Regions from separate parts of the Marinobacter sp. LV10R510-11A genome, predicted to be linked through region 2. Evidence: riboswitches for the same ligand, from Rfam matches in the RefSeq annotation. Region 2 holds a riboswitch; each other region holds the start of a gene.
What was found. Region 2 has a riboswitch for thiamine pyrophosphate ahead of thiB (thiamine ABC transporter substrate binding subunit). Riboswitches for the same ligand answer to the same signal wherever they lie in the genome.

Region 1 (2,266 bases), 1.1 Mb from region 2:
GGGTGTCCCGGAAGATGTCCCAATTCAGGTCTTCGGCAACGCCGCCTACTTTTTCCAGCGCCTGGTAAATGGGTACGGTGCCGATGGGCACCGGTGAGTTGCGGATGAGCCATTCCCGGGTTTCGTGAATGTTCTTGCCAGTGGACAGGTCCATGATGGTGTCGGAGCCCCAGCGAATGCCCCAGGTGAGTTTTTCTACTTCCTCTTCAATGGAGGAGGTAACAGCGGAGTTGCCGATGTTGCCGTTTATTTTCACCAGAAAATTGCGGCCGATAATCATCGGTTCGGATTCCGGGTGGTTAATGTTGGCGGGGATAATTGCCCTGCCCCGAGCTACCTCATCACGCACAAACTCCGGGGTGATTTCTGGCGGTAGGCTGGCACCGAACGACTGGCCCGGGTGCTGGTCTTTCATTAGCCCTGTCTCACGGGCTTCCTGCAATTTCATATTTTCGCGTATCGCGATGTATTCCATTTCTGGGGTAATAATGCCCTGGCGTGCGTAGTGCATCTGACTTACGTTTTTATCCGCTTTAGCACGCAGTGGCTTGCGTTCATCCATAAATCTCAGTGGATCAAGCAGCGGATCCTTCATGCGGCGACGGGTGAACTCCGATGTGTAACCGGGCAAGGTGGCGGTGTCTTCACGCTCGGCTATCCAAGCGGCACGAATGGCGGGTAGCCCTTTACGCAAGTCGATGGTGGCATCTGGGTCCATGTAAATGCCTGAGGTGTCGTACACCATTACGGGCGGGTTTTTCTCGCCGCCCAGTTCGGTAGGTGTATCCTGCACTGTGATTTCCCGCATAGGCACACGCAGGTCGGAACGGCTACCCTGTACGTATATTTTGCGCGACCCTGGCAACGGTTGTATCGCGGCGGAATCTACGCGGGCGGAATCACTGAGGTAAGTTGGCAGATCTGTCATCATTTGCTCCCGGAATTTTTTGTGACGATATTCGGGTCGCGCATGACGGAGAGAGCAGCTTTACCTTTATTTTAAAGGCAACGCTGGCTCTTCGATGGTCTGGTCTCAATCCCTACGCCGGTATTATCCGGATCAGGTCGCGGGTTCTGCGTTGCAATCTCAGCCGGTTGCCAAAAAGTCTGGCAGCCAGCACCCCGTCAAGACGCGAGTCTATAATGCATAGCCCTCAAACTGAGTGCTATTTGCAAGTGTAGAGCTGGGGACGATTATTGTCCATAATAGCCGCCAGTTTAGGCCGGCTTGATGTATCCATGCCACCACGGATGTCGCTTTCATGTAATCTGGGGCGATCCGGCATTTCTTTCAAGCGCCCCGGGTGGGTGCACATGTATTCAGGAGTAACAATGAAGAAACGATTGCTTTCCGGACTTGTTGGCCTCTTGGCGGCACAACCCGCCCTTTCCCTGGATCTGGTAGAGACCTATGAGAAAGCACTCTCCTACGACTCTGGCATTGCCGCAGCACAGGCAAGGTTTGAATCTCAGCAGGCAGCCAGCGATGTAAGCCAGAGTGCTCTGTTGCCGCAGATTGGCGCCTATGGCGAAGCCCGTCATATTGATTCAGACAGCCCCATACAGGACAACAGCTATCGGGAACTGAATTACGGTGTGCAGCTGACCCAGCCGCTGTTCCGTGCCGACGCATGGTTTCGCTATGACGCCAGCCAGTTTCAGACAGATTCTGCGCGTGCGCAATACAATCTGGCACAGCAGCAACTGATTGTAGATGTCGCAACCGCTTATTTTAACGTTTTGCGGGCTCAGGATACGGTAACGACCGCCCAGGCAACCGAAGCAGCGATCCAGCGCCAATACGAGCAGGCCCAGGAGCGTTTTGATGTGGGCCTGATCGCTATCACTGCGGTGTACGAAGCACGCGCCAGCTACGACGACAGCAGAAGCCTGCGGATTGCCGCAGAAAACCAGACGAACATTGCCCGGGAGCGGCTGGCCCGGCTAACAGGCGAATACTCGGAGGACCTGGAGAACCTGCGCCAGAACTTCCCTCTGGGACGGCCCGACCCAATGGATCCGACCGCCTGGGAGATGACCGCTCTTGAGCAGAACTGGTCAATTCAGTCAGCTCTGTATGACCTGAATGCCAGCGAAGCCGGCCTGAAACAAGCTAAGGCCGGCCACTATCCGACTCTGGACCTGAATGCCTCTTACGGCAAATCCGATGTCGACGGGATTGAGCAGTCCGCTCCACCCAGCGCCAGCGCCCAGCGTGACGGCGTCAGCACCCAGGCTATTATCGGCCTCAGCCTCAATATTCCAC
Region 2 (2,266 bases):
AGCTCGCTCAGATCCGGGAGCGAGGCCTCCCATACCAACGCACCCAGCCCCGCCATCGCCAGTACTATGAGTGCACTGGCGATGGCCAGCCCGGGCCAGAGCCGCCATCCGGGGCGGCTGAAAGGTGCAGGGTGCCGGTTAGGATTCATCAGAGTGGGCACATTTAGGTTTAGCGGGTCATTGCGTCGAGCCACTCATTCAGCCATTCACGCCGATTGTCGTTTGCCACTTTCGGGTCAAAATAAAGTGCCTCTGAGGGCTGAATCAGCTTATCGAACACCTCTGGCAGCTCGTCGCCCAGATCCGTGGCTGGATACATGACGTTTTTCAAAGGAATGTGGCGCTGAAAATCGGCGGTTAGCATAAAGTCGAGAAACGCTCGGCCCAGTTCTTTTTGGTCGGATGATTGCACCAATGCTGCAACTTCAACTTGCAGGTAGTGGCCCTCCTTGAATTCGGCAGCCTGGTACCGGTCAGTTTTATCCACCGCCATGTGGTACGCAGGAGAGGTGCTGTAGGACATAATCATAGGCGCCTCGCCGTTCATGAACAGCGAGAAGTAGCCGTCGCTCCAGCTTTTGGTTGTGGTGAGAATTTTGCCCTTAAGCTGCTGCCATTTTTCTGGAGCCTGATCGCCGTATACGTGGCGCATCCATAACAGCAGCCCAAGGCCGGGTGTGCTGGTTCTGGGATCCTGGATAATGATCTTTAAATCATCAGGCGCTGCGATAAGCGCTTCCAGGCTCTCCGGCGGATTAGGTAGTTTTTCGGTATCGTAAACAAACGCGAAGTAGCCCCAGTCGTAAGGTACAAATACTGAATCCTGCCAGTCGATCGGCAAGTTCAGGGCGGATAGATCGATTTCATGGTTCGCCAGCAAACCCGTCTGCCGCGTTGTTTCCATGGTGCCAGTATCCAGCCCCAGCACCACGTCGGCTTGGGTGCTTTTGCCTTCAAGGCGCAGGCGTTGAAGAATGTCACCACCGCTATCCAAAACCACATAGTTAATCTGGCAATTGCACGTCTTCTCGAAAGTTTTTTTAACAGCAGGCCCGGGGCCCCATTCGGCAGCAAAAGACGGGTGGGTATAAATTGTGAGAGAAGATGCCTTTTGAGCGTTTGCCGGCACAGAGGCCAAAGTGAACAGGAGCAGTGTAAGCGCTCGAATGAGCATGATGTTGTAGCCTCCGCAGCAGATCTGGGGTAACCATAAAAGGCAACCGTGCCGCGGGCCCCACCGAAGCCGGTGAGTGCTCAATCCCTTCGCCGGCATAATCCGGATCAGGTTCCGCGGGTATGGTCTCAGCCCGGCATTTGCCCGGCACCCCGTTGAGTTGGTTTGAGTGTACCATGCTCACAATGCCATTTCTTTTAGGGAGAAAACGGGTGCCAAGATTTTTACACACAGCTGACTGGCAGATGGGCCGCACGTACAGCCGGTTTGATACTGAAGACAGTGCAGCGCTCGTTGAAGCACGTTACGAGGCCATAGAGAAGCTGGCTGCGCTGGCCACAGAGCACCAGTGTGATGCAGTGCTGGTGGCAGGTGATGTGTTCGATGCCCAAACGGTCTCCGATCGCACCATTCGGCGGGTATTTAATGCCACCCGTGGCTTTGCCGGCCCTTGGGTAATGCTACCCGGTAATCACGACGCGGCGCTTGCAGAGAGTGTTTGGACGCGCGCTAGGCGCCTTGATGCGGTCCCAGAAAACGTACACCTCGCGCTTGAATCCGGTGTTGTCCCATTGCCAGAGCAGGGTATTGCCGTGCTGGCGGCACCTCTAACGCAGCGCCATACCTACGGCGATCTGACCCAGCCCTTTGACGAGTTAGAAACGCCCTCAGATATGCTGAGAGTAGGCGTGGCCCACGGCAGTGTGCAGGGTGTGCTGCCAGAGGACATTGACTCCACAAACCCCATCGCCCCAGACCGAACACAAACCGCAAAGCTGGATTACCTGGCCCTGGGTGACTGGCACGGTGTAAAGGAGATCAACGAGCGTACCTGGTACAGCGGCACACCAGAGCCGGAACGCTTCCGCAATAACGATGCGGGGTATGTCTTGATTGTTAATATCGAAGAACCGGGCGCGACACCGAAGGTTACCCGGCATGAAACCGCACGCTATCAATGGCACCAGTGGCGAGAGACTTTGTCCGTGCCTTCCGACCTGGATGAGCTGTTGCATCGAATCAACCAGTTGCCTGAAGCCTCGGTTCTGGACTTGAAGCTGAGCGGCACGCTTACATTGGCCGGTGATCAAA
Region 3 (2,266 bases), 290 kb from region 2:
TCAGCAGCTCCTTGGTGTCATCAAAGCCACTGCGACGCTGACAACAGCGGAGGCGCATAACGCCCCCAGGAAAGGCACCAGTGTGGGAATGCCGCCGGGGAAGCTGGCGGCTTCAAAACCGGCCATTACGCTGCCAGTGCTCACGGCACCGGGCAGCACCGCGCCCACAATTCCTGCCATCGCACCGGCAACGGCGGCCGATGTTGTCATCCGCGACCAGAGCCCCAGAAATACCGGAATAACCGAGGTTGCGCACAACAGGTCCGCGATCAGGAATAGCCGGAGCACCGAGTAACCCTGCAAGGCAACCAGCACGACCGGAACCATCAACAAGCAGGTAATCCAGCGGGCGGATGTCAGTGAAAGGCCCTTCTTTTCTGTAACGGCCATTGAAGCCAGAGCGTTCTGGAGGGTATCCACCGACGACGCTACCAGACAGAGCGCCAGTACCAGCGCGACAATCCCGAGCCAGGCCGGTGCCTGTGTCAGCAAGGCAAAGAACGGGATCGGCGGAGTGCCGATATCGTCCAGGCTCAGTGATGCCGCAATACCCAGTGCGCCAACCAGCCCAACTACCAGTACGGTAATACCGCCACCCAGAATGGCCCCCCGGCCCAGCGCGCCATCATCCTCGGCTGCCCAGAGTCTTTGCCAGTAGCCCTGATGGAATAAATTAGCGGCGGTTACGGCAATCACCAGCGTCAGCGCAACGCTCAGTGAGGCGGACAACGGAATATCGGGCAGTTTGGCCGTATCGAGTGCATTCGGCAGTTGCGGCAAGGCCACGACGGCTACGACGATTAGCAGCGCCAGCAACAGCAATGCCTGCCAGCGGTCGGTTTCAAGACTGGCCCGCAGACCGCCCCATGCGGTGTAGATCAGCGTGGTCACGGCGACAGCGACAATAGCGATACTACCGTCAAGCTCGGACAACAGATTGGTGATGGCACCGATTGCGGTCAGTTCCGCAGTCAGGAAACACAGCATGTAGAGTACGGAGATAGTCGTTACCCAGCGGCGTACGCCGTTGCCGTAACAGGCCTGGGCAAACTCGCCAATGCTGCGCCCTTCTGGCAAGTATCGACGAATCGCGGGGCCACAGAAGGCGAATACAATAAACGGCAGCGCAGCACCGACAGCATAACCTGCAAGTGCGACTGGCCCGACCAGAGCGCCAACTTCCGGTGGCGCAAACAGAATCCAGGCGCCCATGCCCGAGGCACAAAAAGACAGGCCAATGGCCTGGGCACCCTGGCTGTTACGGGCGGTGATATAGTCATCAAGACCGCCGTCAGCTAAACGGGCTCGCAGACCCAGCCAGGCAAACAGAATGAGGGCGCCTGAAAGCGCCAGAGAAGCAGGTACTAACATGTCGCACTTCCTCCGCCGGTATTAACCGGATCAGGTTCCAGGGTTTAGCATTCTCAGTCCTGCTGTGGGCAGGACTCCCCTGGCGACGTAAATGGGATTGTTCTGGTGCGGGCGCTATTAGCGCGCGTATCACGACGAGCAGCTATAATGCGACGATCCACCGACCTCAAAGAACTCCGACGGCTTCAGCCTATAGTACTGCTCCTCCACGGTCTTCGATTGCTCGGCGTATGGCTGCGTCATGACTTCCTGCAGCTCTCGAATTAAAGAATAGTTCCCCCCAGCCGCCTGTTGATACGCAGGCACAACAAACCACTCCCGCAAACTGTATTTTGGATTGACGAGCTTCATCTGTCGAGAAAGCTCCTCACGAGAGCGCGGTCGAGTGAGCGATTTCCATTTTGTGAGCCACTCAGACCAGCGCTTGTCCATGCCTTCTGGGTCTGTATCGTACGTCGAGCCCTCGTAGAAGCTCGTTTTGAGTAAGCCAATATCGTCAGGCACCCTCGAGAGCTCGCGGAAGAAAATGGTGTAATCAACAGACGTTTGCTCCATCAGCGTTGCGAGCTCGCTGAACAGCGCCGGGTGAAAAGCATCAAGCCCAAGTTTGGCAGCCCACATCTTCTCCATTTGCGTTTGCATCACCTTTGGAAAATCACTTTGAATCTCGTCGAGCTGTTGCAAGCAATCCTGATGCGACGTCAGCAACGGCCGCAGCGCTGAACAAAACATGTGGAAGTTGCGCTTTGCTGCCTCTGGTTGATTCAGGAACGCGAAATGATGTCCGCCACCGGTCCATGGCTGGTAATGCGGATCAAACACATCGCAAAATCCGAATGGCCCGTAGTCGAGTGTGAAGCCGCCGGCGGCACAGTTGTCGCTGTTGAAGTTGCCT

Region 1: another riboswitch for thiamine pyrophosphate. It lies ahead of thiC (phosphomethylpyrimidine synthase ThiC); the one in region 2 lies ahead of thiB (thiamine ABC transporter substrate binding subunit).
Region 3: another riboswitch for thiamine pyrophosphate. It lies ahead of CPH80_RS04810 (sodium:solute symporter family transporter); the one in region 2 lies ahead of thiB (thiamine ABC transporter substrate binding subunit).

Annotation. Positions count from the first base shown of each region.
Region 1 is NZ_LT907980.1:2,433,336-2,435,601, forward strand. It holds partial or broken gene thiC (phosphomethylpyrimidine synthase ThiC) at 1-928, opposite strand, end outside; TPP riboswitch at 1,021-1,135, opposite strand; gene CPH80_RS11615 (TolC family outer membrane protein) at 1,333-2,266, shown strand, end outside.
Region 2 is NZ_LT907980.1:1,300,776-1,303,041, reverse strand. It holds gene thiP (thiamine/thiamine pyrophosphate ABC transporter permease) at 1-194, opposite strand, end outside; gene thiB (thiamine ABC transporter substrate binding subunit) at 170-1,174, opposite strand; TPP riboswitch at 1,242-1,339, opposite strand; gene CPH80_RS06215 (metallophosphoesterase family protein) at 1,387-2,266, shown strand, end outside.
Region 3 is NZ_LT907980.1:1,012,422-1,014,687, reverse strand. It holds gene CPH80_RS04810 (sodium:solute symporter family transporter) at 1-1,371, opposite strand; TPP riboswitch at 1,361-1,462, opposite strand; gene CPH80_RS04805 (protein adenylyltransferase SelO) at 1,501-2,266, opposite strand, start outside.